DNA from 2 places in the Thiopseudomonas sp. SA1F2-1K genome. Region 1 is predicted to be linked to the other one. Evidence: riboswitches for the same ligand, from Rfam matches in the RefSeq annotation. Region 1 holds a riboswitch; the other holds the start of a gene.

The links. A riboswitch is a leader RNA that binds a small molecule or an ion and turns the genes downstream of it on or off. The one in region 1 is predicted to bind cobalamin.
Region 2: linked by a shared signal. The riboswitch ahead of AC2T15_RS03020 (TonB-dependent receptor domain-containing protein) and the one ahead of AC2T15_RS07805 (cobalamin-binding protein) in region 1 are both predicted to bind cobalamin.

The regions. Positions count from the first base shown of each region.
Region 1 covers NZ_CM172014.1:1,596,988-1,603,857, reverse strand. Annotated here, with positions in the region: gene bluB (5,6-dimethylbenzimidazole synthase) at 1-39, opposite strand, end outside; gene AC2T15_RS07825 (cobyric acid synthase) at 32-1,507, opposite strand; gene cobO (cob(I)yrinic acid a,c-diamide adenosyltransferase) at 1,508-2,116, opposite strand; gene AC2T15_RS07815 (ABC transporter ATP-binding protein) at 2,150-2,914, opposite strand; gene AC2T15_RS07810 (FecCD family ABC transporter permease) at 2,914-3,873, opposite strand; gene AC2T15_RS07805 (cobalamin-binding protein) at 3,877-4,803, opposite strand; cobalamin riboswitch at 4,934-5,077, opposite strand; gene cobD (threonine-phosphate decarboxylase CobD) at 5,106-6,125, opposite strand; gene cbiB (adenosylcobinamide-phosphate synthase CbiB) at 6,127-6,870, opposite strand, start outside.
Region 2 covers NZ_CM172014.1:635,445-642,314, reverse strand. Annotated here, with positions in the region: gene AC2T15_RS03020 (TonB-dependent receptor domain-containing protein) at 1-1,710, opposite strand, end outside; cobalamin riboswitch at 1,808-1,999, opposite strand; gene AC2T15_RS03015 (hypothetical protein) at 2,201-2,407, shown strand; gene AC2T15_RS03010 (adenosylcobinamide-GDP ribazoletransferase) at 2,524-3,264, opposite strand; gene AC2T15_RS03005 (histidine phosphatase family protein) at 3,257-3,826, opposite strand; gene cobT (nicotinate-nucleotide--dimethylbenzimidazole phosphoribosyltransferase) at 3,808-4,911, opposite strand; gene cobU (bifunctional adenosylcobinamide kinase/adenosylcobinamide-phosphate guanylyltransferase) at 4,926-5,453, opposite strand; gene ribD (bifunctional diaminohydroxyphosphoribosylaminopyrimidine deaminase/5-amino-6-(5-phosphoribosylamino)uracil reductase RibD) at 5,450-6,553, opposite strand; gene nrdR (transcriptional regulator NrdR) at 6,559-6,870, opposite strand, start outside.

The sequences.
Region 1 (6,870 bases):
TAATTGCTCGGCAGTAAAGGGGCGATTAACCTCAGACATGCAGGAGTCCTTGCGGGTTAAGGTTTAAGACTTGATACAACCACTGGGTATCTAAGTGCTGATCAATCAGATCGGCTAAGCGATCTAATTCCTTTAAACGATGTTGCTGATAATCCACGGCGGCTCCCGGTTGGCTTAAACCGGCCCAGTCTAACAAAGCCTCTGCCACCTGCGGCTGTTCAAATAAACCGTGCACTGCACAGCCCGCTACTTGCTGATCTAAACTGAGGACGCCCTCGGCTTGGCCATTCAGCTGTAACAGCGGTGTATCCAATGCGCTACCCTGCAGACTGCCTTGCATTAGGCGATACCCGCTGCAGGCTAATCCTGCATGCTGGGGTAAGCAGAGGTTGCCCTGCACGCTTTCTAGGCTGGTGATACGGGCAAGCTGCGTATGCAAAGCGACTAAGCCTAAGCCCGGTTCGGTCTGTGGTTGGCTTGCTGCGCCATAACTAAGGGATTGGCCTAGGAGCGGAAAACTGCTGCCTAAAGCCAAGAGCTTGCCGCCATAGCGCAGGTGCCGCTGAATGGCCGTTAGCCAACTGTGTTGCTTAAGCCAAGCTAAGGTAGCGATCGGGTTTTGGCTGCCGGGCACAATGATTAAATCCGCAGCAGGTATTTCGGCTGGGTGATGGCTAAAGCATACATCCAGCGCTGGGTGTAAGCGCAGGGGATCGAACTCATTGTGTTGGGTCATGCGTGGCACTAAAGGAATCAGCACCTTAAATGTGGCCTTAGCAGAGTGCTGGCTGCTGGCTAATCCGTCTTCAGCATCCAATAACAAATTGGTTAAGTAGGGCAGCACGCCAATGACCGGCTTATGGGTATGTTGGCTTAGCCAGTCTAAGCCTGGCTGTAAGAGAGCGAGATCACCACGAAAACGGTTAATCAGTAAGCCTTGGGTACGTGCTTGTTCGCTGGGGCTAAGTAGCGCTAACGTACCAACCAATTGTGCCAATACGCCGCCCCGATCAATATCGCCGACCAATAATACTGGGCAGTCGGCGGCTTCGGCAAAGCCCATATTGGCAATATCATGGTGGCGTAAATTAATTTCGGCGGGACTGCCAGCACCTTCGGCAATAATCACCTGATAGCGCTCACTCAATGCCTGCCAAGCCACCATCACCGATTGCATGGCATGGGCTTTATAGGCGTGATAATCCACCGCATTTAGCTGGGCATAGTGTCGCCCGCGAATCAGCACCTCAGCTCCACAATCGGTATGCGGCTTGAGCAAGACTGGATTCATATCACTGTGCGGCTCGATCCCACAGGCGAGCGCCTGTAATGCTGTCGAGCGCGCAATTTCACCGCCATCACAGGTAGGGGCGCTATTGAGCGCCATATTTTGCGGTTTAAACGGCGCTACCGAAATTCCTTGACGAGCTAACCAACGGCACAGGGCTGCGACCACTGTAGTTTTGCCCGCATCCGAGGTGGTGCCTTGCACCATCAGTGTGGTCATTTACAGCTCAATCCCTTTTTGCGCCTTAATTCCTTGGTCTTTAAACGCATGCTTGAGGGCGCGCATATCGGTCACGGTATCTGCTAACTCGATCAGCTCGGGTGGCGCATTACGGCCGGTAACAATCACATGCTGCATAGCTGGGCGCGCTTGCAGATCATCCAGCACGCGATCAAGATCCAGATACTGATATTTCAGGGCGATATTTAGCTCATCAAGCAGTAGTAAATCGTAACTTGGGTCTTGCAGCATCTTGGCTACCACGTCCCAAGCTGCGCTGGCGGCGGCCATATCTTGTTCGCGATCTTGGGTATCCCAGGTATAGCCTTGGCCCATCACATGGTAATCGACATTGGCTAACTGACTAAAAAAAGCCTGCTCGCCTGTACTAAAAGCCCCTTTAATAAATTGTACGATGCCTACTTTCATGCCATGGCCCAGCGCTCTGGCGACCATACCAAAGCCCGAGCTACTTTTGCCTTTGCCTGGCCCTGTTAAGACCAAGAGAATGCCTTGTTCTTTTTGCGCTTGGGCAATCCGTTGCTGCATAATTTTTTGTTTAATCGCCATACGTTGTGCATGGCGTTCAGGGTTGCTGTTACGAGACATGGACTGCTCCTTTGGGTCACGCAGGCCAGGTAGTTAGGCCAGCGGAATAAATACGTGATGGCCTTCTACCAAGGTTGAGGTTAAAGGCTGTTGATAGAGTTCGGTTAAGGTGTCGACCTGTAACAGCTGCTGGCTCTCGCCCCAGCGGGCTCTGCCATCGGGATACAGTAACAACACATGGCTGCACCAGCGCGCGGCTAAGTTAAGATCATGCAGACACATAATCACCGTTTTGCCGGAGTGCGCTTGGGCGGTTAATAAGCGCATCACCTGCACTTGATGCTGTAAATCTAGGTGATTCGTTGGCTCATCGAGCAGCCAAATAGCAGGGTTTTGCGTCATTAGTGTAGCAATTGCGACCCGTTGCCGCTCACCGCCAGATAAACTGCTGAGCAAACGAGGCGCTAATGGTTGGCAGTCTAGGGCAGCTAGTGCCTGCTGTGCCAGTTGCAGATCAAGTGCTTGTTCTTGTTGCCAAGGCGCCAGCCATGGGTGCCGGCCCATCAGCGCAGTTTCTAAGACAGTGGCGGGAAAGCTGTCTTGGCGCTCTTGAAACACCAAACCTAATTGCTGTGCTATTTGCTTACGTGATAACTGCTTAAGGGGTTGCTGCTGCAGCAGAATCTGGCCGCTGTGGGTTGCCTTTAAACCGGCTAAGGTATGCAGCAAGGTGGTTTTGCCAACGCCGTTAGGACCTAAAATGCCCCAGCTTTGACCCGCAGCAAAGTTTAGGTCTAGGGCGGTGCCAGCAGGGCGTGGCAAATCTAGCTGTAGCTCAACGCAGGCTAAAGCACTCATTAACGACTCCGGTGCAAGAGATACAAAAAAGTCGGCACGCCCAGTAAGGCAGTAATAACGCCGACCGGTAATTGCTCGGGGGCAATCACGGTGCGCGCCAAGGTATCGGCCAGGACTAATAGGCTGCCGCCAGCAAGGGCGCTGGCTGGTAAAATTAAGCGCTGGTCATTGCCCAACACTAAACGCAGCATATGCGGCACGATCAGTCCGACAAAACCAATGCTGCCAGCGGTGGTCACGGCGGTGGCGGTGAGTAGGCTGGCGATGAGATAAATACTCCATTCCAAGGGGCGAACGGCTACGCCTAAGGCGGCGGCTTGTAAGGGACCGCGTGCCAACACATTAAGATTGCGTGCTAGCGGTAAAATCAGCAGGCTGGCCACTGCCAGTACGCCTAAGGCCGGCCAAGGGGAGCGCGCATAAGAGACATCGCCCATTAACCAATACAGCATGCCGGGTAATTTGTAGGAGGGGGTCAAGGCTAAGATCAGGGTAATCACTGCTCCCCAGCCGGCGGCCACCACCACCCCGGTCAGCAGCAAGCGCGAGGCGGTCCAACTGCCGCTACCTTGGGCAAGGCCAAACACCAATAACATCGCTAGCATCGCACCAGTAAAAGCCAGGCCTGAAATTAAGACTGCGCCTAGTCCAGCCAGCATAGCCAATAATGCACCAACCGCAGCGCCACCAGATAAGCCCAGTACATAAGGATCGGCTAAGGGATTACGCAGTAAAATTTGCATTAACGCCCCGGCCACGGCCAATAAGCCTCCGGTGGCAAACGCCGCGAGGGCACGAGGCAGACGTAACTCCCAGAGCAAGGTCTGATGCAGTGGATTACCTTGCCCTTGTAACGCTAGCCATAACGCATCTGGATTAATAGTCACGCTGCCAATGGCGAGGGCTAAACCGAGGGCAAGCAGGGCAAGGCAGCCCAGTACTAAAAGCGTGCGTAGCATCGGCTAGTGTCCCTTGGCTGAGTGGGTGGGAGCATGGGTTTTGCTACGCACCTGATCTAATTGCTGACAAATATCGCGGGCTGCCTCTAACAAGCGGGGAGTGGGGCGAGAAATTGGCGAGGCCGGGGTATATAACAGATTATGCTCAGCAACCGCGCGTAGTTTAGGGTAGCGCTGCCAATGATCCAGTTGGTTGGCCGGCAGTTGCTCAACGGCGCCGGTAATAATCACCTGTGGGTTTTTCTCCAGCACTGCTTCTGGACTAATGCGTGGCACTAGGCGCGGCTGATCGGCAAATAGATTCTCACCGCCACAGAGCTTTAATACCTTGCCAATTAGGTGCTGATTATTGATGGTCATTAAGGGCGTTTCCCAGACTTGATAAAACACACTAACCGGCGTAGCTGCTTGATACTGCTCTGCTAGTTGCTGCATGGCTTGGCGAAAGCGCTCGGCTTCAGCAAAACCTGCGGGTTCGGTCCCAGCTAATACCGACAGGCGTTCAATGGCGCTGGACACCCCTTCAAAGGTACGCGGCTCAATACTAAAAATAGGTAGGCCCAGAGCTTGCAGGCGACTGATTTGCGCCGGCGGGTTACCGCTTACCCAGGTGATAATTAAATCAGGCTGTAGGGCTAGCAAGGCTTCAAGATCAATCCGCGTATGATTGCCAACCAACGGCAGTTTTTGTGCGGCTGGCGGATAGTCGCTGTGATTAACGCCAGCAATTACCGAGTCGCCTGCACCCGCAGCAAACATTAACTCGGTGGCGCCCGGAGAGAGGGTGGCTATGCGTTGGGCAGGAGCAGTTAAACACAGCGTTTGCTGGGCATCGTCGGTTACGCAACGCTCAGCCGCGATCACCAGCAGCGAATTTGAGCCAAACAGACTCAGCAAACAACAGCGAAACAGTAAAGACAGCCAGCGCATAGGAACTCCGCAGTATGGGGCAGCAAGGTAGCTGCATCACTGCGCAGGTTAAGACGGGCGGCAGGGGCTGGTTGGCCAGTAGCAAACTGGCTGCTAAACGCAGGCGTGCCACCGCGACTGCCCACCGCAGCGTTTGGTGTGTTAACAGGCCGGTCTCCGGACTACTAAAGCGAGGCTTAGTTACCGTTGCGGGGGCAGTGCTGGATTTGCACCAGCTTCCCAGTTTCATTGCCCAACACCGAATTTAGGCAACACCTGAAAACCTGGCGCAGGCTAACAAGGGCACTGGCGAGGGTCAATCGTTAATTTGCTGAGTAGTCGGCCAGCGCCTTGGCTAAGCGCTGCCAGTCCGAGGTAGTTGCAGGCAGACCAAAGCGGACTAACTGCTGCTGACCAAACTGTCGCACTAAAACCCCTTGGGCAGCCAAGGCATCGGCTAAGTGCTGTGGTTGTGGGCAGTGAATGGTTTGAAATAGCGCGCAGCCCCCGAGTACGGAATGGCCATGTTGTTGCAGTAACTGCCGTAAGCGCTGGCTGTCTTTAGCAAGGAGTTGGCGCATCTGCTGTTGCCAGCGCTGATCAGACAAGGCGCGCGCCATTAAATAACGGCTGGGGCCGCTGAGCGTCCAAGGGCCGAGCAGTGAAGGCAGTTCGGCTAAAATAGCTGGGTCACCGACAATGGCACCAGCGCGCACGCCAGCAAGCCCATAAAATTTACCTAGCGAGCGTAAAATCAGCAGTCCCGTAGCATCAGCCTGTGGGCATAGGCTGTGTTCGGGCGTGGCATCGATAAACGCCTCATCGACAATCAGCCAGCCATTGCGTTGTTGTAAGCATTGTAACCAGTGTAATAAACGCTGGGTGGGTACGCGTTGTCCGGTTGGGTTATTGGGATTAATCCAAATTAAGACATCCAGTTGCTCAAGCCAGGTCGTCTCCTCTGCCGCCTCTGCGCTAAACAGCGCATTATCTAGCCACACAATTGTGTGGCCGGCTTGTTGCCATTGCCAGGCATGTTCTTGATAGCCGATGCGCGGTACGCCTACTCGGCAGCGGGGCCGCAGGCGGGGTAAATTCATGATGGCTGCCTGACTACCCGCTAAGAGTTCACAGCCTGCTGCTTGCGGTAGCTGCAGCTGCTGGCGCACCAGCGCTGCGAGTCCATCATCGGCTTCAGGTAAACGCTGCCAGATTGCGCCAGGAATCTTAGGGACTGGCCAACCATGGGGATTAATTCCAGTGGAAAGATCCAGCCAGTGTTCGCGGGCAATGCCCCAGCGTGTAGCTGCAGCATTGAGGCTGCCGCCGTGTTTGAGCAACATCTTAGCTCCCTCCCAGTGTACTCAGCAGGCATAGGCCAGCAAGGACTGCCAGCCACAGCCAAGTGCCGCGCCGGATCAAGGTAATGGCCGCATAAATGCTGGCCGCGCTGGCTGGCTGTTGAGTGCCTAACCATGGGCGCTGCTTGATGCCTCCGAAGTAAGGGGCTGGACCGCCTAGCCGAACTTGCAGCGCTCCCGCACCGCTGGCCATGACCGGGCCAGCATTTGGACTATCCCACTGTTTGGCTTGTTGTTGCCAGCAGTGCCAAGCGCTGCGCCGCTGACCAAGCAGGCAATAGGTGAGGGCCGTTAGGCGAGCCGGGAGCCAGCCAAGTAGATCATCAAGGCGTGCTGCGCAGCGGCCAAAGTATAAAAAGCGTGGCGTACGGTAACCCCACATCGCATCTAGGGTGTTGACTAGGCGGTGCAGCACCACTCCAGGCGCCCCAGCGACAATAAACCAAAACAAGCTAGCAAAGACGGCATCGGCGCCATTTTCTAAGATTGACTCGGTGGCTGCGGCGGCCACTGCCGGTTGATCTAGCGCGCTGGTTTGACGACTGACAATACGGCTAACTTGCTGCTGGGCTTGGGCCAGATCATTATTTTGTAAAGGCACAGCAACGGCAAGGCCATGCTCACGCAAACTGCGTAAAGCAATAGCCAACCAAAGGATCAGCGAGTTGAGTGCCATTAGCCAGAACCCACTGAGCTGCGCACTTAGAAAAATTAATCCGGCCAGTAC
Region 2 (6,870 bases), 960 kb from region 1:
CCAGCTGCCCCGCAAATCTAGCGTACCGTAACCTGCAATATTATCTTTAGTGTATGAGTCCGTACTATTACTTGCTAGTTTCCAAGTAGCACCCACGCCAAAAGCACCTAACTGTTTATCTAAATCATAACTCAGCGTACGCTTAGCAAGACGACCTAGCTGCTTACCTGATTTACGATCACGGGGGTCAATAATGCTGATATTTAATGAGCCATCTAAATCATAAATTTTATGCAGCAAAGACGCTTCAAAGCCATTGATGCGGGCTTTATCAACGTTTTCCATTTTAGAGTTAGGGTAAACACCCACACTTGCAATCATGTCTTTAATATTTATACGGTACAGTGAAGCCTCTAAACGTAGATTTTCTGCCAACTGGCTATGTAGCTGCAGCTCATAACCTTTCGATTTTTCTGCTTTTAAATCTGGGTTACTCCCCCAGCCTACAGGACCATATAGATTATTAAAGGTAGGTGCTCTAAAGCCTTCAGCATACGACAGCGTTATAGAATGATCCTGATTGAAAGGCAAAGTAAAAGCAGCATCCCAAGTATTTTTATTGCCAAATTGCTGGTTTTTATCGTGACGTAAACCTAGCTCGGTACTGAATAGCTCACCTCGGAAATTGTGCTGTATAAAGGCAGCCTGATTCCAGCGCGAGGTTTTAGTAAAGTCCCCTGTACTCCGTAACTTATCTTTGAGGTAATCAGCTCCAAATAATAAGCTGTGCTGTTCTGTCAACGTCAATGTATTTAACCAGGTAGCAGAGTCTCGGTACGTATTAAAGTCATCCTCGCCTGCAAACAACTTATCGTAGTTACTAGACTTATCTTCACTGTGACCCAAGGTTAGCTTTGTATTCCACTGATCAGTAGCTTGCACATCAAGATAAGTCGAGACTGAACTCACTGTAAACTTGTCATACGGCTCAGATGAATCCATATACGTACTGTCATACTCTGCCTTACCCCGCTGCTCTAAGAAGTTAACCCCAGCTTTCACCCGATCAGTAAAGGCATGGGCCAAGCTAAAGCTAAAGGCTTTGTTACGGTACGCATCATGATCAGCATCAGAATCAAATGACTTATGAGTACGATCAAAACCACTCATCTCATCTAAGCTAGCACTTAGGTTAAAGGTCGTTTGTTGGTCGCCGCCGGATAAGCCCAAGCTTCGCTCCCACAACCCTTTATTACCGGCTGCTACCCGTACTCGGCCTTGTAGCCCTTCGCTACCACGGCGGGTAAAGATTTGAATCACCCCACCAATTGCGTCTGAACCATACACTGCCGAGCGAGCACCGCGCAGTACCTCGATGCGCTCAATTTGTTCAAGGTTAAGGTGCTGCAAACTTGCGCCACCTGCCGAGGCTGAGCCTACCCGCACCCCGTCCACTAACACTAAACTTTGGGCGTTACTGGTGCCTCGAATCATAATATTGGTCGAACTTCCCCGACCACCGCTTTGCTGCACCTGCACCCCAGGCACTCGGCTTAGTAAATCTGCGACGTTAACCGGCTGTAGGCGTTCGATATCATCGCGGGTAAATACGGTGACGGCAGCGGTGGTTTCTTTACTGTCTTGAGCCGTGCGGCTAGCAGTAACCACAGTGTTGGGGAGTTTAAGCGCCTGCTCATAATCCAGCGAAGATTCGGCAGCAGCAACTAAAGGTAAGGCGGCAATGGCAAGTGCCAAGCGAGAGCGTTTCATGTAACAGGTCCTCAAAAGTGACTTTTTGAGGAGGGCAAAAAAACACAAATAGCCAGGCCAGGCCCAGCTACTTATGACGATGTCGCCCTCCGCAACATCTATCAACGGCTACAAGGCAGGTCTCCGGGCTATAACAGGCGGTGTCCTCCCTTCCCAGCTATGCATCAGCCAGTGGTTTTGAGGCGCCTTAGAGTTATTTACCGTTGCGGGGGCAGCGTGAGTTTGGGCTTCACTTCCCTTTTAAGAAGATCGCAACGAGTCGATCTTCACCTTGTAAACAAAAATTCTGCGCGCACGATAAGCCGCGGCCGACTGAAGGTCAAGAATGCTGATGATTTTTTAGCCACTCCGGCTCTGTTTTTGCTTAATTAATAACCCTTTATGCTAAAGGCCTAGCATCTTTAATATATGAAATCTATCATTTTTTGAATTAAAAATAGATTTTTGCTATAATGGCGGCTTCATCTGAGTCTTCACTGGAGGGATCGTCATGAGCAACACTCGTGGAAATGCTAAAACGAAGTCTGAAGAAGTTGAAGTAAGTAGCGATGATTTAGCCAAGAAAATGGCAGCCTTTTTAAAGAAAGGCGGCAAAGTTGAAAAAGTACCTACCGGAAAAAGCGGCCAGCAAAATATCAGCTATTTTCGTCGTTCTACTGCAGCCAACCGCAAGCCACCAAGCAAACCCAGCAAGTAGCCCACAACACTTTAAGTCAGTGTTTATCACTGCACACTAAGTATTTAAACTAAAACGCGTGCCCACCCTTTTTTAAAAGGCAGTGCACGCGTTTTTATTGCTGAGGGTTAAATCGGCTACATGACGCAACTAATCACTAAAAAAAATAAAGCGGCCACTTCAATAATTTCAATTTGCGCTCCTACTACATCTCCAGTAATACCGCCCAACGCCTTTACCATCGCCGTTCGCCAGGCAAATAATACCGCTAATCCCACTAGGGTAATACCTAAGGTAGTAGGCCCTAAAAACCACGCCATCAGCAAAAACTGCAGGGCAAAAAACAGCACGCGTTTAATCGTTAGTTGAAAACTGGCCAGCGCTGCGCCTAACCCTTGGGGGCGAATGTAATTGGTACTCACAAACAATAACGCCACCATTAAACGCGCAATCCAAGGCACTAAAATCAACCATTGATAGGCCTGACGCTCGAGCAAATAAATTAAGCAAACGTATTTAAGTAGCAACAATAAAAATACCCCCACCACTGCCATCGGGCCGCAGTTTGGGTCTTTCATTAATTCTAAAGTACGCTCACGTACCCCATACCCGCCTACCCAAGCATCTACCGTGTCGGCAAAACCATCTAGGTGCAAGGCTCCGGTTAATACAATCCACAGGGTCAACACTAAAGCGGCGGTAATATATCCCGGCAGTGCGGCTAACAAATAGCCAGTGATGGCCATTAAGCCGCCAATTAGCACGCCAATCACTGAGTACCAAACCAGCGAGTTAGCAATTTCTTGATCGGTTGGCATCCGCGATAACTGCACTGGAAAGCGGGTTAAAAACTGCAGCGCAATTTTAAATCTAAACATGTTCCGCTCCATCTAACGAATGCCTGTAATCAATCGTAAATAAGCTGCCATGGGGCACCTCAATTTGCAGCAAGTGGCTAAGTGGTAAGCCACGGGCTTTTAGTAATAAATAGCGCATCACGCCACCATGGCTAATCAACAACACATGTTTGCCCTTACAAGCTGCTTGTAATTGGGCTAAAGCAGCTTCTATACGCTGGATAAATGCAGTTAACGGCTCTGCATTAGGCGGCGTAAAGTGCAGTGGGTCCTGCCAAAACTGGGTCAAATCAGCTTCTGCTGTTTGTATTAACTCAGCTGCAGTTTTACCTTCCCAGTCACCAAAGTGCAGCTCTTGCCAGTTAGCATCTAGCGTTAAGGGCAGCAGTTGCTGGGAGGCTAGCTCTTCAGCAAATAAGCGGCAGCGCTGCAAAGGTGAACTGACCAACTGCTCAATACCGCTTAATCCCTGTACGCCCTGCCACATTTGCTGCCAACCTTGGGCCGTCAGCGGATCATCTAAACTGCCGCGAAAGGCGCCACTTAGCTCGGTAGCGCCATGCCTTAAGAGACTGAGTTGCATACTGCACCATCGCTTGCGGCTAATTGCTGATCAACCGCCGCCTGACTAAAAGTGGCCATCTCACCGTGGAGCAAGCAAGCAGTTCGTAATAAACCTAACGCCACAGCGGCGCCACTAGCCTCTCCCAAACGCATGCCTAGCTGCAGCAAAGGTTTAGCCTGTAATGCCTGCAAGACCAATTGATGCCCGGGCTCAGCACTCTGATGGCTAAAGAGCATCCACTCTCTAGCCGCCGGACTAATACGTACCGCGTACAGCGCGGCAACACTGCTGATAAATCCATCAACTAACGCACTGATCCCCAGCTCAGCGCAGGCCAGATAAGCGCCAGTCATCGCCGCAATTTCAAAACCACCAACTTGGGTAAGCCAATATTCCGCCTGCTCTGCAGCGCTGCTGGGCCGCTGTGAAATCGCTCGCGCAATGGCTTGCTCAATAACCCCTTGTTTATGTTGTACGCCTGCGGCATCTAAGCCGGTGCCGGCTCCAACTAGTTGCACGGCTGGTAAATCTAAAGCCGCAACCGCTAAGGCCGCTGCACTGGTGGTATTACCAATGCCCATTTCCCCAGAAATCAATAAATCAGCCCCACTGGCTTGTGCTCGTAACACTGCTTGTCGACCAATCGTCAGTGCTTGCTGACACTGCGCTGAAGTCATCGCTGCTTGCTGTAATAAGTTGGCCGTACCCTGAGCAATTGGCTGATGCAGCACACCCGATAAAGCCGGCTCTGACTCCACCATACCGCAGTCAATCACTTCTAGCTGTGCTTGCTGCTGACGAGCTAAGACACTAATCGCCGCTCCGCCCTGCACAAAGTTAACTAACATCTGCCGCGTCACACTTTGTGGGTAGGCTGAAATACCTTCAACCACCACCCCATGGTCGGCAGCAAAGATACTAATCCATGGCTGCTTGATTGCCGGCTTGGCCGTATTTTGTTGCTTAGCTAACGTCAGCACTATGGCTTCTAACTGACCTAGAGCACCTTGGGGTTTAGTTAACTGCTGATTATGTGCCTTAGCTGCCGCCTCAGCCGCCACTGATAGCGGTTGAGGACGATAACTAGCTAAAAATTCGTTGATAAAAAACTGCTGACTCACCACGCTGCTCCTTTTAAGACATGGGGCAGCCCTGCCACGGTAAAGATCACCCGCTGACTTAACTGAGCTAAGCGCTGATGCATCCAACCGGCTTGATCTACATAACGCCGTGATAACTCTCCTAGCGGCACTATTCCTAATCCTGTCTCGTTACTGACTAAAATTAATTGCCCCGGCAACTCGGCAATGCACTCGTACAATGCCGTTAATTGCTGCTCTAGCAACTGAGGCTCATCACTGAGTAATAAATTGGTTAACCACAGAGTTAAACAATCCACTAACAAACAGCGCTCATCCCTCGCCGCTTGCTGTAGCACTTGCGCCAGCTGAATGGGTTCTTCTATTAATAACCAGTGGGCTGGGCGCTGTTGTTGGTGCTGTAAAATTCTGGCCTGCATTTCTGCATCTTGGGCTTGAGCGGTAGCAATATAAACCACCTCAAGGTCAGTTTCTGTCGCCAGTTGCTCCGCTAAGCGACTTTTACCGGAGCGGGCGCCGCCTAAAATCAATTGACATTGGCTCATAGGTCCGCCGCAGTAAGGTACGCCCGAATACGATAATCCTGGCCGACCGGTGTGATTTCTTGAATAGCTAATGCCACCGCTTGGTCCATCTGTTCAAGCGGTAAGTCAAGCAGGGGCCGCGCCAAACTACCCAGCAGTTTAGGCGCCATATAGACTACTAACTCATCAAGCAATCCTGCCTGTAAGAAAGCTCCCACTAACTTAGGCCCAGCTTCAACCAATACCTCATTGGCTTCTAATTGCCCCAACTTATCAATCAGAGCCACTAAATCTACCTGTTGCCCTAAAGTACCCAATTGCCAATAACTCGCCTGGGCTGGACTACAAGGGATTTGCGTAGAAGCCACCACCGCATGTTCAGCGCTAAAAAATGCCGCATCTAATGGCACCCGCAAACGGCTATCCACCACAATACGTAACGGCGGTTTTAACAGTGCCGCCGCAGTAAGCTCGGACGATAAGCCCAGCTCTTGCTCACGTAACGTTAAGCGGGCTTGGTCGATAATAACCGTATCGGCACCGGTCACCACCGCGCAGCTTCGAGCCCGTAACCGCTGAACATCGGCCCGTGCCGCGGGGCCAGTAATCCACTGACTTTCGCCGCTAGCCATCGCGGTGCGGCCATCTAAACTCATGGCCAGTTTTGCCCTGACCCAAGGCCGACCAGTCTGCATGCGCTTAATAAACCCTACATTTAACGCCGCAGCTTGCGCTTGCAAAACACCCACTTGCGTCTGAATTCCGGCGGCATTAAGCATGGCAATGCCACGCCCGGCGACCTTTGGATTAGGATCTTGCAAAGCAATGATTACTTGACTGACCCCTGCCTCGACCAAAGCTAAGGCGCAAGGTGGCGTGCGCCCGACATGGCTACACGGCTCTAAAGTGACATAGGCCGTTGCGCCTTTTGCTGCAGCGCCAGCTTGGCGTAGCGCATGCACTTCGGCATGGGGCTCGCCTGCCTGTAGATGAAAACCCTCACCAATAATTTGCTGATTTTTCACCAGAACGCAGCCCACCCGGGGATTGGGCGAGGCGCTATATAACCCCTGTGCGGCTAAATCTAATGCCCGCTGCATATAGTGTTGGTGCGTAGTCATGGCTATCACTCGGCTTTAGGCTCATTGGAAATACGTTCAATTTCAGCGCGAAACTCTTTGAGATCCTGAAAGCGGCGATAGACCGAGGCAAAGCGAATATAAGCCACCTCATCGAGCTTATGCAGCTCATTCATCACCAGCTCTCCCACTTTCAGTGACGGCACTTCACGCTCGCCGGTGGCCCGCAGCTTGTGTTTAATCCGAGCAATCGCTTCTTCAAGCTTTTCCACGCTCACCGGACGTTTTTCAAGTGCACGCTGCATTCCAGCCCGCAGCTTGTCTTCATCAAAGGGTTGACGGTGGCCGTCTTGTTTAAT